Regions from separate parts of the Candidatus Pelagibacter sp. PS_43 genome, predicted to be linked through region 1. Evidence: riboswitches for the same ligand, from Rfam matches in the RefSeq annotation. Region 1 holds a riboswitch; the other holds the start of a gene.
The links. A riboswitch is a leader RNA that binds a small molecule or an ion and turns the genes downstream of it on or off. The one in region 1 is predicted to bind glycine.
Positions count from the first base shown of each region.

Region 2: another riboswitch for glycine. It lies ahead of AC5SLL_RS00570 (malate synthase G); the one in region 1 lies ahead of gcvT (glycine cleavage system aminomethyltransferase GcvT).

Region 1 is NZ_CM182066.1:840,969-857,600, forward strand. It holds gene gcvP (aminomethyl-transferring glycine dehydrogenase) at 1-305, opposite strand, end outside; gene gcvH (glycine cleavage system protein GcvH) at 308-688, opposite strand; gene gcvT (glycine cleavage system aminomethyltransferase GcvT) at 688-1,791, opposite strand; glycine riboswitch at 1,868-1,955, opposite strand; gene AC5SLL_RS04640 (DMT family transporter) at 1,973-2,857, opposite strand; gene AC5SLL_RS04645 (5-oxoprolinase subunit C family protein) at 2,844-3,797, opposite strand; gene AC5SLL_RS04650 (5-oxoprolinase subunit B family protein) at 3,790-4,476, opposite strand; gene AC5SLL_RS04655 (5-oxoprolinase subunit PxpA) at 4,504-5,277, shown strand; gene AC5SLL_RS04660 (tetratricopeptide repeat protein) at 5,280-5,768, shown strand; gene AC5SLL_RS04665 (YjbE family putative metal transport protein) at 5,879-6,493, shown strand; gene AC5SLL_RS04670 (aspartate racemase/maleate isomerase family protein) at 6,490-7,236, opposite strand; gene AC5SLL_RS04675 (LLM class flavin-dependent oxidoreductase) at 7,389-8,555, shown strand; gene AC5SLL_RS04680 (amino acid synthesis family protein) at 8,555-9,142, shown strand; gene AC5SLL_RS04685 (alpha/beta fold hydrolase) at 9,147-9,929, shown strand; gene AC5SLL_RS04690 (aldehyde dehydrogenase) at 9,930-11,411, shown strand; gene AC5SLL_RS04695 (DMT family transporter) at 11,415-12,272, shown strand; gene AC5SLL_RS04700 (ABC transporter substrate-binding protein) at 12,348-13,532, shown strand; gene AC5SLL_RS04705 (sulfite exporter TauE/SafE family protein) at 13,586-14,347, opposite strand; gene AC5SLL_RS04710 (branched-chain amino acid ABC transporter permease) at 14,424-15,755, opposite strand; gene AC5SLL_RS04715 (branched-chain amino acid ABC transporter permease) at 15,791-16,632, opposite strand, start outside.
Region 2 is NZ_CM182066.1:90,310-106,941, reverse strand. It holds gene secA (preprotein translocase subunit SecA) at 1-970, shown strand, start outside; gene AC5SLL_RS00575 (acetyl-CoA carboxylase carboxyltransferase subunit alpha) at 965-2,071, opposite strand; glycine riboswitch at 2,161-2,247, shown strand; gene AC5SLL_RS00570 (malate synthase G) at 2,331-4,517, shown strand; gene recR (recombination mediator RecR) at 4,504-5,115, opposite strand; gene AC5SLL_RS00560 (YbaB/EbfC family nucleoid-associated protein) at 5,120-5,437, opposite strand; gene dnaX (DNA polymerase III subunit gamma/tau) at 5,430-7,118, opposite strand; gene AC5SLL_RS00550 (prephenate dehydratase domain-containing protein) at 7,261-8,091, opposite strand; gene kdsB (3-deoxy-manno-octulosonate cytidylyltransferase) at 8,093-8,836, opposite strand; gene AC5SLL_RS00540 (c-type cytochrome) at 8,941-9,480, shown strand; gene argF (ornithine carbamoyltransferase) at 9,472-10,401, opposite strand; gene AC5SLL_RS00530 (aspartate aminotransferase family protein) at 10,404-11,570, opposite strand; gene AC5SLL_RS00525 (ABC transporter permease) at 11,574-12,386, opposite strand; gene AC5SLL_RS00520 (GcrA family cell cycle regulator) at 12,511-13,011, shown strand; gene AC5SLL_RS00515 (complex I NDUFA9 subunit family protein) at 13,172-14,140, opposite strand; gene AC5SLL_RS00510 (ribonuclease D) at 14,157-14,768, shown strand; gene AC5SLL_RS00505 (KpsF/GutQ family sugar-phosphate isomerase) at 14,769-15,740, shown strand; gene lptC (LPS export ABC transporter periplasmic protein LptC) at 15,741-16,328, shown strand; gene AC5SLL_RS00495 (ATP-binding cassette domain-containing protein) at 16,330-16,632, shown strand, end outside.

The sequences.
Region 1 (16,632 bases):
CCTGGATTTTCTAAAATATTTCTAAGAATTACATGTGGTGTAAAAGTTCCATAATACCCCATACCTATAAAGTTTGAATTAATTATATTTTTTTTTGAAATTTCTTTTAGTTTTCTTAAAGCTTCATATTCTGAATTAGGCTCACCAATTTCAAGACTTTCTTTAAGTAAGATTTTTTCTGGAACTGTTTTGTTTATTAGTTCATCCAAATTTTTAAATCCTAATTCTTTGAGCATAAAATTTTGTTCAGTATCAGATGGTCCAATATGTCTTTTAATAAAATCTTTTTGTGAAGCTTTAAGCATTTTTAATTACCACTTTCTTTTGCAAATTTATCGTATTCCTCTATATTCATTAGAGTATCCAACTCTGCCTTATCTTTAATTTTAAGCTTAAAAAACCAAGCTTCATTTTCTGGATCACTATTTATTTTACCTGGGTCATCAACAATTGCTTGATTGTTTTCAACTACTTCTCCAGAAACTGGGGTATAAACATCACTTGCAGCTTTTGTAGATTCAACCACTCCTGCATTACCGTCTTTTTCAACATTTGATCCTAGTTCAGGAAGTTCAACAAAAACAATATCTCCCAACATTTCTGTTGCATGTTGTGTAATCCCTATTGTGGCTATATCACCATCCATTTTAATCCATTCATGTTCTTTTGAAAATTTTACATCACTCATTAGTTTGCTCCTTTCACATAGCTTTTTTTATAAAATGGTAATTTACATATTTTAGCTGGGTATTTTTTACCTCTAACTTCTAATAAAATCTTTGTATCTAATTTAGCATACTCACTTTGTACATAACCAAGTGTAATTGGTTTTTGTATGCTTGGTCCAAAAGTTCCACTTGTTATTTCTCCTATAACTTCATTATTCTCATTAAACACTTTTGTTTTTTCTCGAGCTATAATTCTTTCTTCAGGAGCAATGCCTACTCTTAATTTTTTAGTACCTGATTTTATCTGACTATCAATTTTATCAAACCCTCTGAAACCACCATTCTCTAACCTTTTTTTAGAGATTGCCCATTTAAGATTTGCCTCAATTGGTGTTGTCTCTAGATCAATATCATGGCCATATAAACAAAGACCTGCTTCCAATCTTAAGGTATCTCTTGCACCCAAACCTATTAATTTTGCCCCTTTTAGTATTAAATTTTTAACTAAATCCTCTACTTTGTTATTGCCTATTGAAATTTCAAAACCATCTTCACCTGTATATCCAGATCTTGTTATATAAACTTTATCATCTGAGTAATTAAACCAATCACCATTCATAAAATTAAGATTATCAGGACCTGCAATGACTTCTTTTAAGATATTAGCAGCTTTAGGGCCCTGAATAGCAATGAGTGATAAATCAGAATTTAAAACCATTTCATATTTATTATTTAATAATTTTGCTATGATTTGATAATCTTCATTTTTGCAAGCTGCGTTCAAAATAATATTGTATCCTCCTTCTACTTTTGTGATAATCAAATCATCGTGAATAAAGGCTTCTTCATTCATTAAGAAACTATACTTGCTTTGATTTAAGGAGATATTTTTTAAATCTAAGGGAAAAATTTTTTCTAAATCTGCAGTTAATTCCTCGCCACCTTTAATAAAAAGTTGTCCCATGTGAGAAACATCAAATAATCCTGCATCTGATCTTGTGTATTTATGTTCCTCTACAATGCCTTCAGGATATTGTATCGGCATTTCATAGCCTGCAAATGGAACAAACTTTGCTCCATGCTTTTGATGTAAATTGTAAAGTTTAGTTTTTATATTTTCCATATTAACTTTTATACCCATCTGTATGTTTGCCTGAGAGTTTTGCTCCTTCGGCGAGAACTAAATCTCTTTCCAGAGTTAATATGGTACGGTCCTTTTTGCCTGAGAGATTCCTGGGTGGTTGCTCCTTCGGCGCTACATAGTGTAGTCTCTCCCGTATGTTGTGATAATCTATGAGTTGATGTTAAGAGTCAACTTCTAATTTTTTTTTACTTGGAAAAAGCAATGCATAAAATTGCAGTAATACTGCAAAAAGAATAATACTGCCTCCAATTAATGTAAATAATGATGATCTTTCACCTGCAAATAAAAATGCCCATATAGGTCCTAAAACAGATTCGGATAACATTATAATACCAACCATCGCAGAAGGAGTGCTTCGAGCACCCATAGTTATAAATATAAATCCAAATCCAACTTGAAAAAAACCTGCAGTAAATCCTAAAAAGATATCATTAGAGGAAATCATAAGTTTGTCTGATAACAAATATCCAATAATACATGAGCTTACACCCGCAATAAATTGTGCGGGCACCATATCGACATTGGGAAATTTTCTCACAATCATAATCAGAACAGCAAATGTAATAGGCATACTAAAAGCTGCTAAATTGCCAGACATTTCTCCTGGTGATAAAGAATTTCCAACCATTAACAAAACTCCAGTGATCGCAAGGATAATTGATACTAATGTTAAAGATGTAATTGTTTCTTTTAAGAATAAGTATCCAAATATTGCTAGAAACAATATTTGTGTTGAAATGATAAAATTAGTGTTTGCAACAGTTGTATTGTACATCGCAAAAACATATCCACAGAAACCCAAGGATAAAATAATTCCACCAAAAAACCCTGGCAATCCTGAGTCATAAAATGCCTTAAATAATTTTTGCTTATAAGTGATTACTAAAAACAACAAAATTGTTAATGAAAAAAATAATGACCGCCAAAATAATATTTGCCACAAAGTTGCACCCTCGAATGATTTTACAATCAAACCTCCAAAGCTTAAGCAGCATGCACCCATAAAAACGAGTATCGGGCCAGGAATTTTGCTAATTATTTTCATTTAAATATTTATTTGTATCAATCGTATATGCTTTAAATATATTTTGAGCTTCTGCAAGGCTTACTTCTTTAAATCTTATTTTAGATCCAGGTGTAAATTGACCAACTTGATCTAAATCTGCTGAAATAACAACTCCGATCTTTGGGTATCCTCCAATAGTTCCATGATCAGAAAGCATTATAATTGGGTTTCCATCAGCTGGGACCTGGATTACTCCTCTTACAAGACCTTCTGATTTAATATTTGTGTTAACGATATTTTCTAACTTAGGTCCAGTCAATCTAATGCCCATTCGATCTGCATCTTTAGTTACTGAAAACTCATCATTAAAAAAACTATCTTGTGATTTTTTTGAAAAATAATTGAAATTAGTACCTTTAATTATTCTAATTAAATTATCAGATCTTTCATTATAATTTATTTTATTTTTTTTATTTAATACAAGATCTTGATTATTAATTAGAATTTTATCTTGTAGTGAATATTTTTTACCATTGTTTGGACCAATATTTGCTTTTGTATTTATTGAATAACTATTCCAAATCTTTTGTAATTTAAAACCATTGCTAACTGATAAATATCCATAAGCAGTATTTTTGGTTGAGATTATATCTAATTGCTCTTCATCATCTAAAGTATAACTTTCATAACAAGTGCCGTCTTCTATTGAACCATCTTTTTTAATAATCTTAAAAATTACATCACCAGTGATACAAAAATTAATTGAACCATTTTTTAATTTTAAGAGAGGGCCTTGATAAGCAAACTCTATAACTGCTTCATTTAACGAATTGTTTACAAGTTTATTACTTAAAACATAGTTTCTTTGATCAATTGCACCACTAATTGTAATGCCTAAGTGATACATATGATTTCTTCCAATATCTTGGATTGTTGTATTAACTCCTGCTCTTAAAACTTCAAAATATGTATTACTCATTCCAATTTAAATATTCTTCTTTAGATATTTGATAAAAACTAACTCTATCTCCAGGTTTAATTAAAGCAGGTTCTTTGCTGTTTAAATTATCAAAAATTTTTTCAGGGGTATTGCCTATAATGTTCCATCCTCCAGGGCTTTCAAAAGTATAAATGTTTACAAACTGCTCGGTTATTCCAACTGAACCTTTTGGAACTTGTAATCTTGGTGTCTCTAAACGATTACATCTAATGTCCTTATTTATATCTCCTAAAAAAGGCATACCCGCAATAAATCCTGTCATATAACAAAAGTATTCTTTATTTAGACTTAAGTTTAAAATTTCTTCTTTCGAGAGTTTAGTTATTTTTGAAATTCTATTAAAATCTAGACCAAATTCATCATCACAACAAACAGCAATCTTAATTTTTTTAAAATTATTCTTGGTTTGATTTTTAACATCTAATGCTAAAATTTTTTCTTTAACTTCGTTAAATGTAGTTTGAGACAAATCAAAATTGATGATTAATTTATTATAGGAAGGGATAATATTATTTATTCCAGTAATTTCATTTGTTTCAACTAACTTTGAGATTTCATTAAAATAACAAATTACATTTGAATTTATTTGTTCATTTACGTCTGATCCGAAATCACAATATACTGATGCGTCACCAAGATTTGATATATTTTTGATCATAGCATGTTATACTCCAAGGTATAGGTTATGGAAATTAATATCAATTGCGACTTAGGTGAAAAATCAAAATTTCATTCAATAGAAAATGATCCTGCTTTATTAGATATTATAAATTCAGCAAATGTTGCTTGTGGTTATCATGCTGGAGACAATGATACAATGAGAATGGTTGTCCAAATTTCAAAAAAAAATGGAGTAAGTATTGGAGCCCATCCTTCATTTAATGATCCAGAAAATTTTGGAAGAAAAAGAATGAATTTAAATTCATCTGAAATTTCAAAACTTATTATTGACCAATTTCAAACTCTAAATAAAATTGCTCAAGAGTATGGTGAAAAGGTTACTCATATAAAGCCACATGGTGCGTTAAATAATATGGCTTGTGAAGACTTAGAGCTTGCAACACTATTAGCAAAAACTATCTATCAAATTGATAAAGAAATAATCTATCTAGTGCCAACTGGATCTAAAATGGAAATAGCTGCAAAAAAACTCAATATGAAAATTGCATGTGAAATATTTGCAGATAGAAACTATGAAGATAATGGAAATTTAGTTTCTAGAAAAAAACCTCACGCTTTAATAATCAACCCAGAACAAGCAAAAAAACACGTATTAAGTATGGTAAAAAATCAGTCGCTTAATTGTCACAGTGGTAAGCAAATACCTTGTGAAATAGACTCTGTTTGCATACATGGGGATAATGAAAGTTCATTAGCTACTGCAAAATCAATTAAAAAAAATTTAATAGATAATGGACTTAAACTAAAACCACTTAACCTAATGAAAAAATTTATATAATTGTGAAAAATATTTTTGTTACTCTTTCTGTTTTAATTTTATTATTAACAAATTCTTATGCCGCTGGGTCTAGTAGTGACAGTTCTAGCAAAGTAAAATCAAATTATGATAAGGCAGTTACGATTATTAAAGCTGCAAAAAAATATGAAAAACAAGGTAAAACCAAAAAAGCCAACAAAAAATATGAAAAAGCTTTAGATCTTTTGGTTGCATCTAATAAAGAAAAACCAAATAAAGCTGATACTCTCAATTATCTTGGTTTTACAACAAGAAAGCTTGGAGATTATGCTGGAGGTGAAAAATATTATTTACAAGGACTTTCTATAGAACCCAACCACAATGGAATTAATGAATACTTGGGTGAACTTTATGTTGTTACTAACAGAATTGATTTAGCAAAAGAAAGACTTGATGTGTTAAAATCATGTAATTGTGAAGAATATGAAGAACTTAAAGCAATAATTGATGGTGGAAAAAAATCTAAATATTAGTTTTAATTATTTCGTGATGATCTGTCCTAAAATCAATTTAAGAAATTGTATGTCTTATTAAGCCTTTAATATATTGATTTATTATAGATTTTTACTATTATTCAATCATCTTGATTGAAGAAGGCATAATACTACTCCAAATTATCTTTATAGATATTATCCTAGCTGCAGATAACGCTATAATTATAGCTTTAATCGCAGCTAACTTCGTTCCAAAAAATAGAAAACAAATAATTCTCTGGGGTGTTGTGGGCGCATTAGTTTTTAAAGTTATTTTTGCATTATTTGCCACTTATTTATTTGAATTCTATTATATAAAAATTTTAGGTGGGTTGCTTCTAATTTGGATTGCTAACGATTTGAGAAAAGATTTAGTCGAGATGAAAAATAAAATAAAATCTCCAGTTAAAAAATCTACTGAACCATCTTATATACAAAGTGTTTACAAGGTATTATTTGCAGATATTACAATTAGTTTTGATAATGTCATTGGGGTAGTTGGGGCTTCTAAAGGTTACTTTGGTTTTATGATTTTTGGTCTTGTTTTATCTGTGGTTCTAACTGGTGCATTAGCTACTTATTTAGCTAACTATATTCAAAAGCATATTTGGATAGCATATGTTGGTTTATTTTTTATATTAATAGTTGGACTGCAATTAATCATTGGTGGATTGAATGATTATGGAGTCTTGTCAATAAATCAAACTTTTCAAAAATATTTTTAATTAACTTCAAATATTTTTCCATAACCTTTAACAATATTTTTGTTACCAACTAAATTCAAAGCATCCCATATCAATGTTTGATTGCTTGATAAAACGACTTTATTCAATTCTTTTTCAAGCTTATCAATAATTGATAAAACTGGTAAAGCTGTGCATGAAACAAACAAGGCTTCGCTTTCACTTAAATCAATTTTTGATAATACATCGAATAAATGTTCTTCTTCAACCTTGCCAATATCAAGATCCGATGCAATATCAAAATATGTTAAAGAGTTAACAGTAATATTTTGATCTTTAAAATAATTCAAAACTGTGTCGTTTATTGTTTTTGTATATGGGGTAAATACAGATATCTTTTTTATGTTCAGTTTTTTGAGAGCTTTAATTGCTGATGTAATGGGAGTTGTAACTTTTGCCTCTGGCTTTGCTGCATTGATTTTTGTCTTAATCACTTCATACCCAGCAGCAACAGTTCCTGAAGTGCATCCATAAGCAACACAATCTATTTTTTGATCAGGTAAAATATCATTTGTCACCTCTGTAATATCATCTGCCATTTTAGCTAATGTTTCATTAGTTAATGGGTTGTAGCAATGTATTCTATTAACGTAGAGATCTATATCTCTACCATAAATCACATTATTAAAGTCTTTTTCAATTCTAAAATCACTACCTAGGGCTATTAAACCTATTCTAGGGTTGGCTTTAGATATGAACTTTGGGTCAATTTTATTTAGTTTCATTGATAATCTCTATAAAGGTCGATTAAATATATATTGATTAAATAGTCTAGCTAAAATAATGTTTATATAAAGCGATACATAACTCGTCGTTATTCAAAAAATACGAAAGCGGGATCAGTCGTCTTTAAATTTAATTATTTAGGGAGGTTTGAATGAAATTTGGATATTTTTGTAACACTACCAATTGGGACCATAAACCATACACACAATTACTTGATGAAACTAAAGAGATAACTGAATATTGCGATAAAAATGATTGGGACTCTATTTGGTATACAGAGCATCATTTTAATCATGAGGGAATGGAGTCTTGTACTAATCCATTAATGATGGGTGCAGATGCTGCAGCTAGAACTAAAAAAATTAGAATAGGTCAAGCTTGTAACGTAATTACATTTCATAACCCAATACGTTTAGCAGAAGACATAGCATTATTGGATCAACTTTCAAACGGCAGAGTAGAAGTTGGTATTGGCAGAGGAATATATGGAAGAGAAGCGATAAATATGAATAAAGAGGCTGATCTAAAAGATCAGGCTAAAAATTTTCGTTTGTTTGATGAGACTCTAACTATTATGAAAAAAGCTTGGACAGAAAAGTTTTTTAGTCACAAAGGTGAATTTTATACTTACCCTACTCCTGGTTTTGTTTGGCAACATGATATGAGTCCACCAAGTAAAGAATTTCTAGATATCAAAACTAATGAAATAAAAAAAATAAGTATTGTGCCTAAACCAAAACAGTATCCACATCCTCCAATATGGCAGGTGGTAGATGGAGCAAGATCAATTGAATGGGCTGCACAAAATGGTTTAAATACAATAATGTGGATACCAACTGTAAAAGCATTGAAAACTAGATTTGAAATATATCGAGATGCAAAATCTAAAGCTGAAAATAGAGATGTTCCGCTTGGAGAAGGTATTTCTTTAGTAAGAGATATGTTTGTTGCAGAAACTATGGAAGAAGCAGAAAAATTAGCAGGTGAACATATTATAAAATATATGAAATGGGTTTGTCACTGGAGAGGCTTAGGAAATCATATGGATCCAGGAGAAGAACTACCAGAAACAAAACATAAATTAGATTTACTTAATTATGATTTTCTACATAAAAGAAACTTATTATTTGGAACACCAGAATATGTTGTTAATAAAATAAATGAATTAAAATCAGAATTAAATTTACAAAATCTTCAAGTTTGGTCTAATTTTCCTGGAATAGATCATGAAGCTTGCATGAGAAGTATAAAACTGTTTAATGATGAGGTTATACCAAAGATTAATCTAGATAATTCAAGTATAGAAAAGGCAAGTTAGTGAAATTAGAGCTTAGAAAGTTTACAAAATTTGTAGATAAAACTTTTATCGAAGGTGGCAAGGAAGCTAAAGAGCCAGTTTTGATGGTTTCTGTTGCAGCTGTATTCAAAAATCCATGGCATGGAAAAGGCTTTGTTGAAGATTTAAAACCAATTATTTTAGATTTGGCACCTAAATTAGGTGATATTTTAGTTCCAGAGTTAATAAAAGAGATTGGATCACCTGAAAAAATTTTAGCCTATGGAAAGGCAGGTACTGTCGGGCTTGATGGTGAAATTGAGCATGCTTCAGCATTTATTCATACTTTAAGATTTGGAAATAAATTTAGAGATGCGGTTGGTGGAACTTCTTACTTAAGTTTTACCAATACCAGAGGTCCAGCTGGATCCAAAATTTCTATTCCAATGATGCATAAAACAGATTCAGGTCTAAGGCCTTATTATTTAACTCATGAATTTACGATTCATGATGCTCCTTTTGATGATGAGATAGTTATAGCAATTGGTGGGGCCTCAACAGGTAGAGCTCATGCTAGAACAGGTGATCGTTATCAAGACATGAAAGAAATGGGATTAGATCCTAAATAAATTAATGTTTCAAAATTTTGATCCAAATCAAAATTATTATTCATTTAATGATAAAAATACAGTTCCTGTGGTTTTTATTCATGGAGTTGGACTTGATCAACGGATGTGGGAACCTCAAATTGAAGCTTTTAAAGAATATTCAATAATTACATATGATTTATTGGGACATGGCAAGACTATTCTCAATAAAGATGATGTAACATTAGATGATTTTTCGAACCAACTAAAATCGATATTAGAATTTTTAAAAGTGGATAAGATTAATCTTGTCGGTTTTTCTTTAGGCTCTTTAATTGCACTAAATTTTGCCTCTAAATTTCAAGACAAACTAAACAGTCTTGTTGTAATGGGTACAACATATAAAAGAAGCTTGGAACAAAGGTCTTTGGTTATAGAGAGATTTGAACAGGCTAAATTAAACAAACCTATTTCAAAGCAAGCCCTAAAAAGATGGTTTACCGATCAATACTTAAATGACCATCCAGAAACTTATAATCAATTTATAAAAATTTTGACAAAAAATAAAAAAGATCATTTAAATTTTTTAAAAGCATACAAGTTATTTGCTTATCATGAGGATAATGCAGATATAATTAATAATATTAAAACTAGGACCCTTGTGATGACAGGGTCAAATGACTCAGGATCTACTGTTGAGATGTCAAAATCCTTATGTGAAGATTTAATAAACTCAAGTTTTATTGAGATAAATAATGGAAAACATCTTTGTAGTATAGAGTGTGCAGATGATGTTAATATCAATCTTAAAAATTTTATTAATAGATAAATGACAAAAATTCAAAACTTTAAAATGTATATAAATGGACTGTGGGTTAATTCAGAGTCTGGAAAAACAATAGAAACTGTAAACCCAGAAAATAACGAAGTTTGGGCAACTGTTCCTGAAGCTAACGAGAAAGATGTAGATAAAGCAGTTAAGGCTGCACAAAATGCTTTTGAAAAATCTTGGTCAAACTTACACCCAAGAGAAAGAGCTAAGTATTTAAGATCTCTTGCAGATCAATTAAGATTAAACGCCAAACATCTTGGAACTATAGAAACAATTGATACTGGTAAACTTTTTAGAGAAACAAAAACACAAGCTAACTATATTGCTGAGTATTATGATTATTTTGCTGGACTGGCCGATAAAGTTGAAGGAACAGTTGTACCAATTGATAAACCAGACATGCAAGTTACGACTACTAGAATACCTATTGGTGTTGTTGCAGCGATAATTCCTTGGAACTCCCAAATGTTATTAACTGCAGTAAAACTAGCACCCGCATTAGCAATGGGTAATACTGTTGTGATAAAAGCTTCTGAACTAGCGCCTGTAACATTATTAGAGTTTGCAAAACTAGTTGAAAAATCAGGTATACCCAAAGGTGTTGTAAATATAATTACTGGTCTAGGTGAGCCTTGTGGTAAAGCTCTAACTACACATGACCTTGTAGAAAGAATTGCTTTTACAGGTGGTCCTGAAACTGCAAAACATATTGTTAAAAATTCTGCAGAAAATTTATCACAGGTAAGCTTAGAACTTGGTGGAAAAAGCCCTGTTGTCGTATTCGATGATGCCGAGCAAGAGAACGCACTAAATGGAATTACTGCTAGTATTTTTGGTGCAAGCGGTCAAAGCTGTATTGCAGGATCACGACTTTACATTCAATCTAAAATTTATAATGACTTTTTAAATAAGCTAATAGCAAAAGCTGAAAAAATAAAATTAGGAGCTCCTATGGATAATGAAACTCAAATGGGACCTTTAAATAGTTATAAACAACTAGAAAATATAGAAAAAAATATCAAAGCTACTGTTGAGCAAGGTGGGAAAATTCGGTGTGGAGGTAAAAGATCTAATATATCAAATAAAGGTTATTATTTTCCAGCTACAATTATTGAATGTAAAAATCATAATTTACCTACAGCAGAAAATGAATTGTTTGGTCCTATCTTATCTGTGATGAAATTTGAAACAGAAGATGAGGTTATTAAATTGATGAATGATAACAAATATGGTTTATCGTCTGGTGTTTTTACGTCTAATTTTGGAAGAGGTATTAGAGTTTCAAAAGCAATTAGAGCTGGAATAACTTTTGTAAATACTTATAGATTAATATCTCCGATGGCACCATTTGGTGGAATTAAAGATAGCGGATATGGCAAAGAAGCAGGAATAGAGTCGATTAAAGAGTATACAAGAATTAAGACCACATGGTTGAATTCATCTGATAAACCGATGTCTGATCCATTTACAATGGGCTAATATTTGACTGTCAGACATTATTTTTTAGTTTTATTTATCATGTTTCTTTTTGGAAGTTCTTATCCAATTAATAAACTTGCATTAAACACATCTTTAACACCTATATTGGCAGCTTCTTTAAGAATGTTAATACTTTTTGTATGTCTTGCTCCTTTTTGCAAATTTAAAATTCCAAGTAAAAAATATCATCTACCTTTATTAGGATTTTCTTTATCAATGGGTTTTGGTGTTTTTATTTTTTTAAATCTGTCTTTACAAAAGGCAACTATGGTTGCACCTATTATTATTGGAGCACAACTTGCAATTCCTTTTGCAATACTTTCTAGTTCTATTTTTTTAGGTGAAAAAGTTTCTTTTAAAATGTGGTTTTTAATTTTTATTTCTTTTTTTGGAATTTTTCTTATTGGATATGATCCAAATTTAAAAAGTGAAATTTTTGCAATTTTTCTATGTGCTATTTCTGCTTTTTTCTATGGTGTTGCAAATGTGTTTTCTAGATATATCAAAGATATAGATGTGAAATTAACAAACACAGTTATGGGCTTTACTGGTTTTATACTGCTTTTTCTTTTTTCCATTTTTTTTGAAGGAAATACAGTTTATCAATTACTAAATATTGATTTTTATACTTGGCTTTTATTACTCCATAATGGGGTGATGGTTTCTGTAATTGCACACACCTCATTATTTTATTTATATAAGTTTTATTCAGTAAACAAAATTATGCCCTTTTATTCTTTATTTCCTGTATTTGGCCTAATACTAACCTTCTTTATATTCGGAGAAATCCCAACTCTACTTAGTGCGATTGGTGGTTTAATTATAATATTTTCCGTATATAGGCTTCAAAAAATTAGATAATTCTCCTATTGAAAATTTATTTAAATAGTCTTTAATTTGGTTTTTATAAATCGTTAACAATTAAAGAGGAAAATAATGAAAAAACTATTTATTGCTGCATTTATATTCGTTTCTACTTTTTCAACGAATATATTCGCAGAAGTTAAAATGGGAATCATTTTAGGATTTACTGGTCCTATTGAATCTCTAACACCAGCTATGGCTGCATCTGCAGAGCTTGCATTTAAAGAAGCTTCTGACTCAGGTTCACTTTTAGGTGGAGAAACTATTTCAGTAGTAAGAGCAGATTCAACTTGTGTTGACTCAGCTGCAGCAACAGCAGCAGCCGAAGGTGTTATCTCACAAGGTGTTGCAGCTATCATGGGTGCTGACTGTTCAGGTGTAACTGGTGCTATTGCATCAAATGTTGCTGTACCAAATGGTGTAGTAATGATTTCACCTTCAGCAACATCTCCAGGATTAACAACTTTAGATGATAAAGGGTTCTTTTTTAGAACAGCTCCATCTGATGCTAGAGGTGGTCAAATTTTAGCTGATATTACTAAAGATAGAAGAATTAAAAGTGTAGCAATTACTTACACTAATAATGATTATGGTAAAGGGTTAGCAGATGTTTATGAAGCAGCAGTAAAAGCTCATGGCATTAAAGTAACAACTGTTTCAGCTCATGAAGATGGAAAAGCAGATTACTCTTCTGAAGTTGCAACTTTAGCTGCAGCTGGTGGAGACGCAGTGGCTGTTATAGGTTATCTAGACCAAGGTGGAAAAGGAATTATACAAGGTTCTTTAGACTCTGGTGCATTTGATAAATTTATTTTATCTGATGGTATGATTGGTGACTCATTAACTGATGCTTTTGGTAAAGATCTAAATAAATCTTTTGGTTCAATACCGGGTTCTATGAATAAAAAAACTGCAGGTACATTTGAAACTGTTGCTAAAGCAGCAGGAATTGATTCTTCTGGACCGTACACTGGTGAATCTTATGATGCAGCTGCATTGATTGTTCTTGCAATGCAAGCAGGTGGATCAGCTGATAGAGCTTCAATTGCTAAGAATGTAATGGATGTTGCTAATGCACCAGGAACTAAAATTTATCCTGGCGAACTTAAAAAAGGTTTGGATTTATTAGCAAAAGGTAAAAAAGTTGACTACGAAGGTGCAACTGGAGTTACTTTTACTGATGTCGGTGAAGCTACTGGATCATTTCTAGAAAAAGAAATCAAAGGTGGAAAATTTAAAAATAAAAAACAAAGATAATTAATATTTTTTTTAGAACCCCTAGCGATGAAAATTGTTAGGGGTTTTTTTTATTAAAAACTACTAAGCACTCTTAAAATTCCTATAATTGAAATAACAATTAAAAAATAAAATACTACTTTTCTATATGTTTCTTCTTTACTTTTAATAAAAAATTTATTTCCTATGAAAACTCCAATTGGTAAAATAATGATTAGTGGTATAGTTCGATAAAAAGTAGTTAGATCTACAATTCCACCTGTATAACTTAGAGTAAAAGCATATACGTCGGTTAAGAAAAATAAAGCAGCTAATGAAGCTCTTATAACTGCAGGCTGAATTCCTATAACCAATAAAAATAATGCCACAGGCATTCCACCTAATGTTGCAAATCCATTCACAGTTCCTGAAATTCCACCCGTAATAATTTTACTATAAAAATTATTAAGTCTCTTATTCAAATAACCTTTCATTAATAAAAATGAAAAAAAAATAACAATTAAACAAATAAAAATATGTGTAATATTTTGTGGAAGATATTTTAGTAGATATAAGCCTACAGGTGAGCCTATAGCTATCCCTACTAATAACTGAAACACAAATTTCCAATCGACTTTATTCCATACGTATGGAATCATAAAAATACTAATTAGCACCTCTAATATTAAAATTACTGGAACTATTTCAATCGTAGGCAATACAAAAGAGAAACCAGAAACACAAATGGCAGAAAAACCAAAACCATTAAATCCTCTAACTATTGAGGCGATAAAAACTACAAATAATATAAAAATTGCACTTGAAAGACTTATCTCAAGTAATGAGAGAAGACTCATTTAGAAAATGTATTTGTCCCCTAAATAAAGAGCAAAACCAATCATCATTCCTAATAATATATATTTCATAATTGGTTTATTTTATTTCTATTTTCTCTGGAAGTATACCTTTTGGACGATATCTCATGATCAACAGTAGTCCTATTCCCATCATCAAATATCTAAAATATGGAATACTTTCTATTAAATGAACTTTTAATACATGGGCATTATCTAAGCCTGATGTAAACATATTGATTAAGAATAAAGCAATTGGTGCAGCTTCTATCCATAAAAACCAAACAACAAAACCACCCAAAATTGCTCCAAAATTATTACCACTACCACCAACTATAACCATTACCCAAATTAAAAAGGTATATCTCATTGGTTGATAGCTTCCTGGGGTAAATAATCCATCTTGTGTAACTAGCATAGCTCCAGCCAATCCTACTATCGCTGATCCTAAAATAAATATTAACAAATGTTGTTTAACAACATTTTTTCCCATTGCATTTGCTGCTTCTTCATTATCTCGAATAGCCCTCATCATTCTTCCCCATGGAGAGTAAAGTGCTTTTTGAGTAAAGATTAATAAAATAACAACAACAATTAAAAATAAACCTGAATAGCATAGTTTAACAAATACAGATGATCCTTCTATTACTAATTGATTGAGGGCTGCTTGTTTATCTGAAATGCTTGAAATTACATCTAGCTTACTTGAATTAAATCTAGCTACTAAATTAACAAACCATTCTTTAGTCTGTAATTCAACTTCATAGGGTGCAGGTCTTTTTAAACCAATTACATTTTTAACACCTCTAGTTAACCAATCTTCATGTTTAATAATTGCTATAACTATTTCTGATATTAAAAGTGTTGCTATAGCTAAATAATCAGCACGTAAACCAAGTGCAACTTTACCAACTATAAATGCAAGACCAGCTGCAAAAAAAGCACCTACAATCCAAGAAAACATAATAGGAAGTCCCAGTCCACCAAGAAAACCTGTTGTTGCTGGATTTACATTTTCAATGGCTTCAATACTTGATTGAGTGGTAACTTTTATTATTATAATTCCTGAAATAATTATTAAAGCGATTCCATATGTTCTAAATTTAGACTTTTGAAAGTGCTTTAATATAAATTTTACAATAAATATCATCGCAATTATTAACCATAAAGCCATAAGAATACTAAAACCTCCTGCAACCCATGCTTCTTGCACTGGATCTACTGAAATTAGAACTGCAGCTAATCCTCCAAGAGCCGCATAACCCATAAGGCCAAAATTAATTAAACCTGCGTAACCCCATTGAATATTCGCACCCATAGTCATGACTGCTGAAATCAAGCACATATTAAAGATAGAAAGTGCAACATTCCATGACTGAAAAATACCAACAAAAATAATAAGCCCTAGCATGATTGTATAAGCTAAAATTACATTTAAATGTTTTCTCACAAAACTTTTCCTTTAAAAATACCATTAGGTCTATAAAGCAAAACAATAATTAATATTGAAAATGATACAGCAAATTTATAATCAGTTGAAAGTAGTTGTACTAAACTTTCAGGCTCCATACTTGCTGGCAGAATATACATAAAGAATTTCTTATATGCATAGGTTAAAAATATTTCTGAAAAAGCTATTACATATCCACCTAAAAAAGCTCCAAATGGATTTCCAATTCCACCAACAATGGCTGCAGCAAAGATGGGCAACATATTGTTAAAATAAGTAAAAGGTTTAAAGCTTTTGTCTAAACCATATAAAGCTCCTCCAATAGTTGCTAAAATACCAGCTATAATCCATGTAATCATCACTACTCTTTTAGGATCAATCCCTGACAATAAAGCTAAATCTTCATTATCAGAATAAGCTCGCATACTTTTTCCTGTTTTAGTTTTGTTTAAAAACCAGAATAAAGTTGAAACCAACACTATGGTTATAAAAATTGTTAATACCTGACTGGATTTAATTGCTAAACCTTCATTAAGTCCTGTCATCTCTTTAAATTCACCTGCCTTGATAATAAATCTCTCTCCATCATAAAATCTTCTATCTGCTGGACTAATTATTATTCTAACAATAGCTTGTGTTACAAACATAACACCAATACTAACCATTGCTAATTGAACAGGAGGGCTTTTGTTTGTTCTGTAATATTTAAATACGAATTTATCAACTAAAAGCATGTAGAAAATTGTCAAAACAATTGCAAATGGAATTGCAAGTAAAGCAGTAGGCAAAACACCAAGGGAAATTCCCAAAGATTGAAAATACCATGTAAATAAAATAG
Region 2 (16,632 bases), 500 kb from region 1:
TGGTACTGAAAGAATGGAGTCAAGAAGAGTCGATAACCAAGCAAGAGGTAGATCTGGGAGACAAGGTGATGAAGGTAGCTCAATATTTTACGTTAGTTTAGAAGATGATCTTATGCGAATTTTTGGTTCTGAGTCTATGAATAATATTCTTCAAAAACTTGGGCTAAAAGATGGTGAAAGTATCGATCATCCCTGGATAAATAAAGCCCTTGAGCGTGCGCAACAAAAAGTTGAAGCGAGAAACTTTGATATAAGAAAAAACTTATTAAAATTTGACGATGTTTTGAATGATCAAAGACATGTTATTTTTTCTCAAAGAAATAATGTGATGAATAATGAAAAAGTTTTTGATTATTCTGATGAATTTTTATCAGAGATTACAAATCATCTTATTTCTTTAAAATCCCAAAAAATATCAAAAACTAAAAATAATGAATTCAACAATCAACTAAAAATTCTAGTTGGAAAAAGTGTAGATGATGATGAATTTGAAAATCTTATAAATTTAAATGATAAAGAATTTAAGGAAAAGATAGCCTCTAAATTTATCGAAGCCAGAAATGAAAGAATTAATATGCTTAATGAAGAAAAAGCTAAAGAAATTGAAAAAAGAATTTTACTTCAATGCATTGATTTAAATTGGAAATCTCATATCCAATATCTTGAACAATTAAGACAAGTAATTGGCCTAAGGTCTTATGGTCAAAGAGATCCCCTGGTTGAATATAAAAAAGAGGCCTTTTATCTTTTTGAAAATTTACTAAATAAATTAAAAATTGATTTTGTTACAATTTTAATGAATCTAAAAATAGTTCAAGAACCAAATGAAAATACAATTAAACGTATTAAGAAGCAAATTTCGAATGACCCCAAATGTTTATTGATACAAAAAAAAGATCAAAAACTATCAAGAAACGAAAAGTGTGAGGCCACTGGTAAAAAATTTAAAAATTGCTGTGGCGCTTTATAGAAAAAAAACTAAATAAGAAAACAAAACAATTGCTGCAACAAATATTGATAAAAAAATCTTAGCGTTAAAAAATTTTTCAATAAAGCTACGAAGCTTATTTTTTTGCATATTTAGTACACTTAGATTATCTGGTTGACTTACAAAGCCCTTTGTTCTTCCAATGCTTAAAAATTTATTTTTTCTATGGTTAAAAATTTCTTCTCCACTCATACTTTCAAATTCATTCAAATTATTTGTGATTGACCTTCTAACGTTATCCAAAATTAAATCTCTATCTCGGTGGGCACCACCAATTGGTTCTGCAACGATCTCATCAATTACCTTTAGCTCAAGGAGATCTTTTGATGATAATTTCATTGCTTTTGCAGCCTCTAAGGTTCTCTTTGGATCTCTCCATAAAATGGTTGCACATCCTTCTGGAGATATGACTGAATAGATTGCATTTTCTAACATAATAACTTTGTTAGATGAGGCTAGTGCTATTGCTCCTCCTGACCCACCTTCACCAATTACAACGGCTAAAGTTGGAACATTTAATGACATACAACATTCAATTGATTTTGCGATTGCCTCTGCCTGCCCTCTTTCCTCGGCTCCAACACCAGGATAAGCCCCAGGAGTATCAACAAATGAAATTATTGGGATATTAAATTTGTTTGCCAGATTCATTAATCTAATTGTTTTTCTATATCCTTCAGGTCTCATCATTCCAAAATTTCTTTCCATCCTAGTTTCAAGAGTGTCACCTTTCTCTTGTCCAATAACCAAAACTGATTTTTCATTAAACTTTGCAAACCCAGCTATTACTGATTTATCTTCCCCATAAAACCTGTCTCCAGACAATGAAATAAAATCTTCAAATAAATTATCTATAAAAAATTTTGCTTTAGGTCTATCTTCATGTCTTGCAACTAAAGTTGTTTGCCAAGGATCTAAATTTGAATAAATCTCTTGTAACTTTTCATCTATTTCTTTTTGTGATTGTAAGATTTTTTTTGTGTCTACTTCTGATAGCCCATCTTGATTATATGGATCCTTTAGTTTTTCCAATTCATTTTCAAGATTTTTTATATCTGTTTCAAAGTTTAAATAATTTTTCATAAACAACTTTATTAATATTTAATTAACAAAAAAGGCAATAAAATGTTTTAAATAATTTATATTTGACATAATCTTGTTTAAATGTACTCTTAAATAAATCGGGAGAGACTAATAATAATAGCGCCGAAGGAGCAACCACCCCGGAAACTCTCAGGCAAAAGGACCGATAAAAACATAACACTCTGGAAAGAGATTAAATCTCGCCGATGGAGCAAAACTCTCAGGCAAAAATACAGATGGGGTAATTATTAAGGGTGCTATGAAAGAACAAAATACAAAAATACACAATCTATCAGTTTCTAATCAATTACTTAACTTCATTAATGAAGAATTGCTTAAAGATACAAATATTTCTTCTGAAAAATTCTGGGAAGGCTTTGACAAAGCAGTTCATGAGCTAGCCCCAAAAAATAAAGAACTATTAAAAATAAGAGAGGATTTACAAAAAAAAATAGACAATTGGCATATTGCTAATAAAGGCAATGAAATAAATTTAGAGGAATATAAAAAATTTTTAAAGGAAATTGATTATCTAAAAGAAGTAGGTCCAGATTTTAAAATTCAAACAAATAACGTTGATGAAGAAATAACTAGTATTGCTGGACCACAATTAGTGGTTCCAATCATGAATGAAAGATATGCATTGAACGCTGCAAATGCTAGATGGATGAGTTTATATGATAGTTTGTATGGCACAGACATAATTGAACAATCTGAAGATAGTGCCCATCAAAGATATGATCCTTTAAGAGGGGAAATGGTTATAAAATATGGAAGAGACTTTTTAAAAAAATATTTTCCTCTAGAAGATTTTGAATGGCATAATATTACAGGGTTTAAAATTGATAATGGTTCTTTAACAATATTAAAAGATAATGCTGAAACATCTTTAAAAAATAAAGATAAATTTATTGGTCATAGAGGAGAGGCTAATGATCCTTCAGCAATAATATTAAAAAATAATAATCTTCATATAGAAATAATTATAGATCCAAATGCTTTTAGTTCTAAACAAGATCCTGCTAAAATTAGCGATATTATTGTTGAAGCTGCAGTTTCAACTATTTGTGATAATGAAGATAGTGTTGCTGCGGTTGATGCTGATGACAAAGTTATTTGCTATCGTAATTGGCTTGGACTTATGAAGGGTGATTTAAAATCAACTTTCGAAAAAAATGGAAAGACATATGAACGTAAATTAAATCCTGACAGAAGTTATATTTCTAAAGATGGAAAAGGATTAAAACTACATGGAAGGAGTTTGTTATTAATAAGAAATGTCGGACACCTTATGACTAACTCAGCAATCACTTTAAAAGATGGTTCTGAAATACCAGAAGGTATTATGGATGCCTTTATAACTTCAGCAGCTTGCCTTCACGATATCAAAAAAAAAAGTAATTCTAGAAAAGGTTCCATTTATATCGTTAAACCAAAAATGCATGGTCCCGATGAAACTTCATTTACAAATTTAATTTTTACTAAAGTTGAAGAAGTTTTAGGATTGGAAAAATACACATGTAAAATTGGAATAATGGATGAGGAAAGAAGAACATCGTCTAATCTTAAAGAGTGCATCAGAACTCTGAAAAATAGAGTATTTTTTATCAATACAGGTTTTTTAGATAGAACTGGTGATGAAATGCATACATCAATGGAAGCAGGTCCAATGATAAAAAAAGGAGATATGAAGTCTTCAAAATGGATTAATGCATATGAAAATAACAATGTGGATGTAGGACTTGCGTGTGGTTTTTCGGGTGTAGCACAAATTGGTAAAGGTATGTGGGCCATGCCAGATAGGATGAAAGATATGATGGAGCAAAAAACTGGCCATCTTAAAGCCGGAGCTAATTGTGCCTGGGTACCTTCTCCTACAGCAGCAGCTCTTCATGCTCTTCATTATCACGAAATAAATATTTTTGATCAACAAAAAGAATTGCAGAAAAGACAGGCTGCAAAGTTAGATGATCTTTTAACAATTCCAGTAGCTGATAGACCAAACTGGTCTGTTGATGAAATAAATTCTGAAATTGCAAACTCTGCACAAACTCTATTGGGATATGTTGTGAGATGGATTGATCATGGCGTTGGTTGTTCAAAGGTACCTGATATTAATAATATTGGATTAATGGAAGATCGAGCTACTTTAAGAATTTCATCTCAACACATTGCTAATTGGGTTCATCATGGTGTTTGTTCCAAGGAACAAGTAATAAAAATTATGAAAAACATGGCAAAGATTGTAGATGATCAAAATAAGAATGATGGCGCTTATACTCGATCTGGAAGAGGTAGCTATGAAATGATGTCTGATAATTTTGATCAATCGGTTGCGTTTAAAACAGCTTGTGATTTAATTTTTAAAGGAAAAGAACAGCCTTCTGGATATACAGAGCCCTTACTACATCTAAATAGATTATTAAAAAAATCTAGTCAGAATTAGTTTTAATTCCTGATCTATTTTTAAAGGCAGAATATAAAGTTCCATCATCCAGACTTTCTATCTCACCCCCAACTGGCAGACCTTGTGCTAGTTTCGTTATTTTTGTTTTAGTTTGCTTAAGACTATCTTGGATATAATAAGCTGTTGTTTGACCTTCGACAGTTGCACTTGTGGCTAATATAACTTCCTCTATATTTTCTCTAATAACTCTCTCCACCAATGAATTAATTAAAAGGTCTTCTTTTCTCTGACCAGCGGATGAAATTGTTCCACCAAGAATATGGAAGTATCCTTTAAAAATATTTGAATTTTCTATAGACCATTGGTCAGCTATGTCTTCAACAACACATATTTTGTTATATTTCTCTTTTGTATTTTCACAATTATTACAACCGTCAGAGTTTGATTTTAAAGTTCCACAAGATTGACATCTAATTACATTTTTATAAACCTGGGCTAATGTATTGGCCATTGGTTTAACCAACTCATCTCTATTGTTTATAAGTTTTAGCACAATTCTTTTTGCAGATTTAGGACCTAAGCCTGGAAGCTTAGCAATTAATTTAATTAATTCATCTATTTCACTAATATTTTGCATTGAATTAAAGTGGCCATTTAAAACCAGGAATGTCAAATCCACTTGTGGATTTTGAAAGTTCCTCAGATGTTTTAGACTTTAGTTCTGATTTTGCATTATTGTGAGCCGCTACGATTAAGTCTTCTATTATAACTTTATCCTCTTTCATAACTTCATCAGATAAATTTATTTTAATCATTTCGTTTTCACCATTTAGTATAACTTTTACAGAGTTGGAACCTGAAGTTCCCTCAGCCTGAATATTTTTAATTTTTTCCTGGCTCTCTTTCATTTTGGCTTCTAATTCCTTAGCTTTATTTAAAATTTTTGTAAAATCAGTCATTTTTTTTGTTATCTCTTTGCTTAATATCAATTAGCTCAGCATCAGGAAATTTTTGTAAAATATCCCTATAAATTGAAGATTTTTTTACAGAGTCAATTAACTCTTTTTTTAAATTTACTTCCTCTTCTTTTTTAGATGGCTGACCCTTTGTTTTACTTAATGTTATTATCCACCTTTCGTTTGTCCACTCATAAAGTTTTAAAGACAAGTCTTTGATAAAATCTTTATCAAGATCTTCATTAAAAGAAATTTCTATTCTTTTGTTTTCAAAACTTACAAGGTTAACATTCTTTTCTAATTCATATTTTAATTTAATTTCTTTTTTAGATGAACATAATTCCAATAGATCATCAAATGAATTTAAAAGTTTTGTCTGTAGTTTAATTTCTTTCCCCTCATCTTTTATTTTCATATCTTTTTCTTGAACAATATTTTTCATTTGACCTATTGTTTCTGCTTTGTCTTTTATCCCAAACAAATCATCATCATCTTTTGTTTGTAAAGAAGAGGCATAATTAACTTTTTCAGTTTTTTGAGATGCTTCTTCGTCATCAATATCTAATACTTGCTTATTCATTTCTTTTAAATGAGTCAGTCTAATTAAAAACATTTCCATAGATAAATGTTGATTAGAAACAATATCTAGCTCTTCCAAAGTCTTAATTGTAAATTGCCAAAATAATATTAAAGTTTCATTATTAACTTTTCCTGAGATTTCTTGAATCTTTTTAAATTCTTCATCATTTAAAGAAAAATTTGTTCCATCAATATCTAATGAATTAATATTTTTAAAATAATAAAGTAATTCTAGGAAATCATTTATAAATATTTTAGGCTCAACTCCCTGATTATATATTTTCCTGTAAGTGTTTAAAACTTTTTTTTCTTTGCCTTCAAATATAAGTTCAAACAAAGTAATTAGTTGTGATTTATCGAAATAACCAAATATTTTTTGAGCAGCACTTAAATCTAATTCTCTATTTTTATCTAATGTCAGTAATGCTCTATCAAGCAATGATAAGGCATCTCTAACTGATCCTTCAGAAATTTTAACAATCAATTTAAGTGCATCATCTGATGCATTGCCATTTTCTTTATTTTTAATTTCTTTAATAAAATTAAATAATTCAAATGATTTAATCCTAGATAGGTCAAATCTTTGACATCGCGATACTACTGTAATTGGAATTTTTTTTATTTCAGTTGTTGCAAAAATAAATTTTAAATATTCTGGTGGCTCCTCTAATGTTTTTAACAAAGCATTAAATGCTTGTTTGCTGAGCATGTGAACTTCATCTATTATGAATATTTTATATTTAGCTGTAGTTGGACCATACCTTGAGAATTCAATAAGGTCCCTTACATCATCAACTCCCGTCTTACTTGCTGCATCCATTTCTAACACATCAATATGATTTGAATTTGAAATTGCAGTACAATTTTCACAAAAATTTTCTTTGCATGGGTTATCAGTGCCATTTGAACAATTTAAAGACTTTGCAACTATTCTTGCTGTGGTAGTTTTTCCAATTCCTCTAATTCCTGTGAAAAGGTAAGCATTTGGAACTTTATTAGCCTTAATTGAATTAGATATAGTTTCTGCCACCACATCTTGACCTATAAGGTCATCAAATGTTTGAGGTCTATATTTTAAAGCTAAAACTTTTGTATTTTTATTCATTTTTTTAAGGAGACTAGAACCTGAAAAACTGTCTCTACGACTGCTTCCGTTAAGATCTGGTCGGGTTCAAGCAGCATTCACCTCTAGCCTCCAAAACTATTATAGCAGTAATGTTTTCTAATCTACAAGAAAAGTTTCTAGGTTATTTTTCTCTAAATTTATCAGCCTCAAAAACACCTAGCACGTGAAAGTCTTGACAATGAAGTCCCAATTCCTCCAAAGATTTTTGAACTTTTGTATCTTCTATGTGGCCATCTAAATCACATAGAAAAAAATAAGATTCGAATGAATTCTGCTCTGGATAACTTTGAAGCTTTGTAAGATTAACACCATTAATAGCAAAACCTCCCAACGACTGATAGAGGGCAGCAGGTTTGCTTTTAAGTTTAAATAAAAAAGAGGTTATGTATTTTTTATTTTCAAAATTAGGCTGTGAAACTTCCTTTCCCATAATTAAGAACCGAGTTGCATTTCCACTTTCATTTTCAATATTGGGAGCAAGTATTTTTAAATTATAAATTTCTGCACTCAATGATGATGCTATTGCTGCTTCGCTTTTAATTTTATTCTTTGAAATATTTTCAGCAGATCCCGCTGTGTCAGCTCGAACATGCTCAACAAAGTTATTCTTTTTTATAAATTTTGAACATTGAGATAACGCCTGAGCATGAGAAAACACATCTTTAATATCACTTAGCTTACTATCAGGCTGTCCTAATAAATTATGTTCAATCTTTTGAAAATGTTCAGCGTAAATATTTAGTCTGTATTTAAAGATTAAGTACTCTATTCCAATATTTCCTGTAATGCGATTTGATTCTGGTATTACTATTCTAGAATTTGTCTCTGATGAGGCTTTTAAAAAACATTCATCAAATGTTTTACATGGAATAATTTTTGAATTTGGATCTATTTCTAATGCTGCCAAATGTGAGTAAGCTCCAAAAGTTCCCTGAAAATATATTTTTTTCATTCTATTGTGATTTATATTCCATAATTTTTTTTATAGCCAGATAATCCTCTTCTGTATCGATTCCAATAGGAGAATATTTTGCTAAAGCTACATTAATTTTTATATTATTATCAAGCGCTCTTAATTGTTCTAATCTATTTTTTTTTTCATTTATAGTTTGATCTAAATCTATAAATTTTTCTAATATATTTGTCTTATATGAATATATTCCAATATGATGATAAACATTTAAATTACTTGAAGGCATACTTTTTCTACTAAAGTTTATTGCTAATGGAAAATTATCATTTACTATCTCTTTTTCTGTAAAAACTTTAACAACATTTTCATTTTCGAGCATAGCATCATCTTTTAATTTTGCAGCCAATGTTCCAATTGCTGAATTATTGTTAATCATAAAATTATTTAAATTTACGATATCATTTTTATTAATATCAGGTTCATCTCCCTGAAGATTCAATATGTAATCAATATTTTTTAGATTAAGTTTTTTATAAGCTTCAAAAATTCTATCTGTACCAGTTTTATGATGACTGCCAGTTAAAATTGCCTTTCCACCATTCTTGGTTACATCCTCTAATATTTCCTGATCTTCTGTTGCAACTACCACATCACCAATATTGGCCTCCACAGCTCTTTTAAAAACATGAGAAATAATTGATAAATTATTAATTTTTAAAAGAGGCTTTCCAGGTAATCTGGATGCTGACATTCTTGAAGGAATTAAAATTAATGTTTTAACCATTATAAAACCTGTAACTTGTGCGTCTGTTAGACGCAAAATTAAAAATTAAAATTTGAGTTTTTTTTTTATTATCATGTTATATCTGCAAAATTAATTAAATATATATGGATTCGTTTGAGTTAAATAAAATAATTGCCTCAATTCTATTGGTTGCTCTTTTGGTCATTGGCTTAGGTAAACTTGCCGATGGTGTTTTTCATGTAAAACAACCAAAAAATCCAGGGTATCAAGTCGAGATTGAAAACCAGTCTACTTCTTTAGTAACACAAGTTTCTGAAGTGAAAGAAAAAATTGATATAGTTGCTATCATGGCACTAGGAGACGTGGCAGCTGGAGAAAAAATATTCAAAAAATGTGCAGCTTGTCATTCTATTGAAAAAGGTGGAGCTAACAAAATTGGACCTGCACTTTATGGTGTAGTTGGAAGTAAAGTTGGTCATGTGTCAGATTATAAATATTCTAAAGCGTTAGCGACGTATGGAAAACAATGGTCATTTAAAGAACTAAATGGTTTTTTAACAAAACCAGCCTCTTACCTTAAGGGAACAAAAATGTCCTATGCTGGTTTAAGAAAAGAAACAGATAGAGCTTCTGTTATCAAATACCTAAATCAAAATAGTGATAACCCAATTCCTTTACCTTAATTTTTCAAAACAATATAAAAGAATACTTTTTTGAACATGAACTCTATTGAGTGCTTGTAACCAAACCTCTGAATTTTTCCCTAAAAAAACTTCATCAGTAACTTCTTCACCTCGAGGAAGACAATGTAAAAAAGTTGCATCTTTTTTTGCAAAACTAATTAATTTAGAATTAATCTTAAAATTGTTAAAAGCTCTAATCTTATTTGTTTTATTTACATTGTCATTTAGTGAGATAACCTTATCTGAAAAAATCACATCTACATTTTTAACAGCTTTTTTAGCATCATTAAAAATGAAAATTTTACCTTTGTTGTTTTTTGCCCAATCAATTACAAATTTTTTAGGTTCATAATTTTTTGGACAAGCAATGTTTAATTTAAATGAAAACTTAACTGATGCTGCAATTAAACTATTCAAAACATTGTTTGAATCTCCAACCCAACAAATATTTAATTTTGAGATTGATTTTTTCTTTATCTCTTCGACTGTAAAAATGTCTGAAAGAACTTGAGTTGGATGAGATGAGGGGCTCAAACCATTGATAACCGGCATTGTTAAATATTTACTAAATTCTTCAATTTTTTTATCACTATCAGTTCTCAACATAAAACCATCTCCATAGGTTGATAAAATTTTTGCTGTATCTGCTAAACTTTCACCACCTTTTCCAAGATGCAACTCATTTGCTCTAAGAGTTATGGTTCCTCCACCTAATTGTTTTATTGCTAGATAAAAACTTAATCTTGTTCTTAAACTTGCTTTTTCAAACATTTGAATGAGTAATTTACCCTTTAGAGGTTGGTCTTTATCTACATCTAAAGTGTTAAATTTTTTTCTTTTTAATTTTCTTTTTTTTGCATCAGTAATAATTTTTCTAAGATCTGCTGCTGGAATATCTTTAAGAGTAATAAAATGTTTCATTGTTATTTAAAAGTTGAACAAACTTTTTTAATGATATTTATAGCTAAATCTATTTCTTGTTTCTTAACATTGAGTGGTGGTAATATTCTTACTACATTTTCTCCAGCCCTGATTGTTAAAAGCTTATTATCCATTAACTTTTGAATAAATTTTGTCTGATCCCCATGCAGTTGTAATCCAATAAGTAAACCAACTCCTCTTACCTCTTTAATGACATTAGGGAATTTTTTTTTAATTTCATTTAATTCTTTATTAAAATATTTTGATAATTTTTTAACATTATTAAGGAATCCTTTTTTAAATATTTGATCTAATACCGCATTCCCAACAGACATTGCCAGTGGATTTCCTCCAAAGGTTGATCCATGAGTACCCACTGTCATTCCTGATGCAACTTTTTTATTCATCAAAAGTGCGCCAAGCGGGAATCCCCCTCCTATGCCTTTAGCTATTGGTACTATATCTGGTTTAATTTTTGAATTTTCAAAAGCAAAAAAATTTCCAGATCTTCCTATGCCACACTGAACCTCATCTAAAATTAATAAAATTTTTTTCTTATTACAGATTTTTCTCAACTCTTTTAGGCACCAGTCTGGTATTGCTTTGATTCCTCCTTCACCCATAACAGTTTCAATCATTATAGCTGCTGTTTTTTTTGTGATAGAATTTATTAAACTTTTGTGATTTCCAAATTCAAAATGATCAAATCCATCAACTTTAGGACCAAACCCTTCAGTCATTTTTTTTGATCCACTAGCATATATTGCTGCTAATGTTCTGCCATGAAATGAATTTTTAATACAAAGAATTCTGTTTTTTGAAGGTTGCCCTATTGAGTAAAAATACCTTCTGGCAGCCTTGATTGCTGCTTCTGTTGCTTCAGCTCCACTATTTTGAAAAATAACAAAATCAGCAAAAGTTTTTTTTGTTAATCTTTCAGCCAATCTTTCTCCCTCTGGAATTATAAATGCATTTGATATATGCCATAATTTTTTTGATTGTTTGTTTATTGCTTTTATTAAATATGGATTAGCATGTCCTAAAGAATTAACTGCGATGCCTTGAACAAAATCTAAGTATTTTTTTCCATTAGTTGAATATAAAAAACTACCTTTTCCATATTTAAATGAAATAGGTCTTCTGTTATAGTTTTTTGCTAAAGCGCTCATTTATTAAGATTTAATTTTATAACCTTTTTTGTAAAGAAAAAAAGCTACATACCATATTAAAATACTTAGTATTAATAAATATATTAAACCTATACTTATTGATCCATCAGACCTTCCTAAAAAACCATACCTAAAACCATCAATCATATAAAAAAAAGGATTAAGATGACTTATGGTTTGAAAAAATTGTGGAAGCTTATCAATTGAATAAAAAACTCCTGATAAAAAACTTAAAGGGGTAATAACAAAGTTAGTTACTGTAGCTGTATGATCAAACTTTTCAGCCCATAGTCCTGTTATAAAGCCCAAGCTTCCTAAAATAAATGCACTTAAAAAACCAAATATAAAAATATATAAAAAATTATTAATAGGTATTTCAACTATCAAAGAAAAAACTCCAATTGAAATGATTGCAATCAAGAAACTTCTAGTCAAGGCTGCAAGTATTATTGCCATTGAAACCTCAAATGCAGATAAGGGTGCGTAAAGCATATCCACGATATTTCCTTGAATTTTTCCTATCATTAATGATGAAACTGAATGACTAAATGATTGGGTTAAAATGCTCATAGCAATTAATCCCGGGGCTAGAAAACTAATAAATGAGTAACCAAGAACGTCTCCCCTATTATTTCCTAGCGCCAAAGATAATACTGATAAAAATAAAAGACTGGATACAAGTGGAGATAGTAATGTTTGTTGCCAAACTGCCATGAACCTATTGCATTCTTTAAGCCACAAGCTTATAAAACCAATCCAATTAACAAGACCAAATTTCTTTACACCAATATGATATTTTTTATTCAATTCAACCATAAGTAATCATTTATAAGTTTTAAAAATAATTTGTGTACAAAACAAAAATATTTATTGTTTTTTTTTAATTATCGTGAAATCTGTATATAGTTATTAAAATTAAATAACATACTAAATATAGATTATGAGTTGGACAGAAGAAAAAGTTGCAAAATTAAAAGAGCTTTGGGGCAAAGGAAGTACAGCAAGTCAAATTGCAGAAATAATTGGGGGTATCAGCAGAAATGCTGTTATTGGTAAAGCGCACAGACTTAACCTATCGTCGAAAATCAAAACTCGTAATGCTTCTTCAATTCAAAATTATGATAATAACTCAGAAGAAAATAACTCAAAGCAAAAAAGAGGAAGAAAAAGTAAATTTAAATCATTAATAATTGAAAAAGACTTTGAGCCTGAAAATCCAAAAAAATTAGAAGAGCTAGACGAAAGTTCATGTAAGTGGCCTATTGGGCACCCAGAAGAAGAGAGTTTTTATTTCTGTGGCAGATCTTCTTTAAAAGATTTTTCATACTGTAAACTTCACTTACTTTATGCCTATCAGCCAAAAGGAAAGAAGGAAGAGCCTGTGAGTGATAAAGATGAAGAGACTCCTCAATATATAGAAAAGAAAATAAATACAGCTTAGCGTATTTTAAAATTTTTTTTATTTTTTTTTTTACCCTCTAAACCTCTAATAAGAGATTTAATAATTAAATAGATTAAGAACGAAAAAATTAAAAATATTAATAAATAAATTATTTTGATCACGACCAATAAATTATAACGTTTTAGTGTTTTAATTTCTATTAAGAATTACTAGTTCTATATTTTTTTGTAGAAAATTGACCACCTTCTCTCCACATATAACAATACTTTTCAACTTCTTGGCCAAATATTTTTGAACTTGGCACTCCTAAATCAAAATTAGTTTGATATTTACTTGAAGGAATATTGTCATATTTTAAAAGAGTCAATTGATCTATTGTCAATAATGGTTTTGGGAATAATTGAAAAAATTTTGCTGATATTTTGGCCGCAAATAAAGGCATGGGTATTAAGAGCCTCTTTTTATTAATTAGTACTAATAGTTGATTGAGAATTTCTTTTAAAGTAAAAGTTTCAGGCCCAACACATTCCACTATCTTTGAATGAATATTTTTTGAAATAATATAATAAATTATATCTGTTAAATCAGAACAATGTATTGGAGTAAATTTAGTGTCACCATTGTAATAAAGTGGGAAAAATGGAAGTCTGCTTAATAAAGTCATAAAACTTGTTGTAAAGTTATCGTCAACTGAATAAACGACTGAAGGTCTTAATATGGTAGCCAAAGGAAAATTTTTTTGAATATTCAGCTCACCCTCTAATTTACTTTTTGCATATTCTGAGTCTGTCGCTTTATTAATTCCCAATGCTGATAAATGAATAAATTGATTAACTTTATATTCCTTACAAAGCTTAGCTAAAATAGATGGAAAAATAGAATGAATATTTTTAAATGAATTGCCTTTTCCACTTTCATATAAAATGCCTATTAAATTTATACAAATGTCAGCTTTAGAAAATAATTTTCTTATTTTGTTTTCATCAAAAATATTAGCTTCAACAATATCAATGTATCCAGCATTGGCTTGGGTTTTAATTGTGTAGCCCTTTTGATGAAGGTTTCTAGTAACAATAGTTACTTTATAATTATTTTTAGTTAACTTTCTGATTAAATGTCTGCCTATTTGACCGCTGCCGCCAAAGATTAGACAATTTTTTGCTTTCATATATATATATTTAAAAATGAATATTGATATTAAACTTCACAAAGGGGATCTACCAGAAGATTTAGATTTAGGCAATATTATTGCAGTTGATGGAGAGTTTATGGGGCTTAACGTTAAGCGTGATCCCTTATGTCTGATACAAATATCAACTGGCAATTCAGATGCTCATATAATCCAGCTAGATAGAAAAAATTATATTGCCCCAAACTTAAATAAAGTTCTATCAGATGAAAAGATTACAAAAATATTTCATTACGGAAGGGCTGATATAGCACACATTAAACATTATCTAAAAACGGAAACTAAAAATATTCTAGATACAAAAATTGCATCAAAACTAGCTAGATCTTATTCAGATAGTCACTCTCTTAAAACTTTAATTAAAGAATTCATGAATATTGATGTTAGCAAACAATTTCAAAGTTCAGATTTTGGTGGCGAATTATCACCTGCTCAACTTAAATATTGTGCTAACGATGTTATTTATTTGCATGAAATACATGCGGAATTAAATAAAATACTAGTTAGAGAAAAGCGAATTGATTTATACAATAATTGCTTAAAATTTTTAAAAACAAGAGTTGATCTTGATTTAGCTTTATTCAAAGATGATATATGGGCTCACTAAATGGAAAAAAAGAATTATAAAAAAATTGCAAAAGAGGTAATAGATTTAGAAATAAAAGCCCTAAAAAAACTTAAAAATTCAATCAACCAATCATTTAATGAGGCCGTTGATGCAATAGCAAAATGTCAATCTAAAGTGATACTCTGTGGTGTAGGAAAAAGTGGTTTAATAGCAGCAAAAATTTCTGCGACACTTTCTTCTGTTGGAACTCCTTCTTTTTCATTATCTGCTAATGACTGTTCTCACGGAGATCTTGGAAGCATATCTAAAAAAGATATTTTAATTTTAATTAGCTACTCAGGATCTACAGAAGAGCTTAAAAATATTATAAAATATGCTAATAGAAATAAGATTCTCTTAATTGGCATAATGTCAAAAAGAAATTCTATACTGTATAAAGCGTCTGACATAAAACTACTTATACCAGAAGTGACTGAGGCTGGTCTTGGAATAGTGCCAACTTCAAGTACTATTAATCAACTTAGTATTGGAGATGCTTTGGCTGTAGCAGCCTTAAATAAAAAAAAAATAAGCAAGAAAGATTTTAAAAAATTTCATCCATCTGGCAATCTTGGGGTGCAGTTGAGAGCAGTGGAGGAACTAATGATTGTAGGAAAAAAAATACCATTTGTTGATGAAAACTTGAAAATGAAAAAAGCTTTACAGATAATATCAAATAAAAAACTTGGAACTTTAATTGTTCAAAATAATAAAAAAATAACAGTAGGAATTATTACGGATGGTCAAATTCGTAGATTTAATGAAACAAATACAAATCTTCAAGATTTAACAGTTAAAAAAGTAATGACAAAAAATCCTATAAGCATTGAAAAAGATACTCTTGCAGAAAAAGCATTATCGGTAATGAATGCAAAAAAAATTACTTCACTATGTGTTCACAACCAAAAGAAAACAAAAAAAACTATTGGAATTATACATATACACAGCATATTGAAGTCAAATATTCATTAAATGAATAAAAAAACTGCAATTCAGGCATTATTAATTTTTCTTATTTTTTTATTTTCAATATTATTTTATTTAAAATATTTTAAAAATAGTCAAAAAATTTCAGAAAATATTCCAAAAGAGGATAAACAAATTATCACCAGTCAAAATGATAACTCGACCTATATAGATAACATAAATTATATATCTTCTGACACGAGGGGAAATAGATATCAAATTACTGCAGGGCAAGCTGAAATTAAAATTGAAAACCCAGATATTATGTTGTTAGAAAATGTGGTTGCTTACATTTTTGCTAAAGACTCTGACACTATTATGATTGCTTCAAATTTTGGCGTATATAATTCAAAAAATTATGATACTATTTTTTCTGAAAATGTAATAATTCTCTATCCAGGTCACAAAATAACAGGAGAATATTTAGATCTTTCATTTTTAAAAAACCTTGGAACTATCTCTAAAGATGTTATTTATAAAGGAGAAAAAACAAGTTTATTTGCTGATAGAGTTGAAATAAATCTTACTACAAAAGATACAAAAATTTTTATGGATGATAAAAATAAAAAAGTTTTAGTAGAAGGTGCAAAATAATATGGGTGTAATAAAAAAATTTCGGATAAAATCATTTAAAAACCCTCAACCTATTATTTCATTAGAAAATATATCTTTGTCATTTGGTAATCGAAAAATTTTAGACAATGTAAGCTTTAAGATAAATCAAGGACAAATTTTAGGCATGTTAGGACCTAATGGTGTAGGAAAATCAACAATCTTTAATTTAATTACTGGTTTAATAAAACCTGATTATGGTAAAATTAAATTTAATGGAATAGATGCGGTTGATTACCCAATTTATTTGAGAACTACTAAGTTTAAAATAGGTTATGTTCCACAA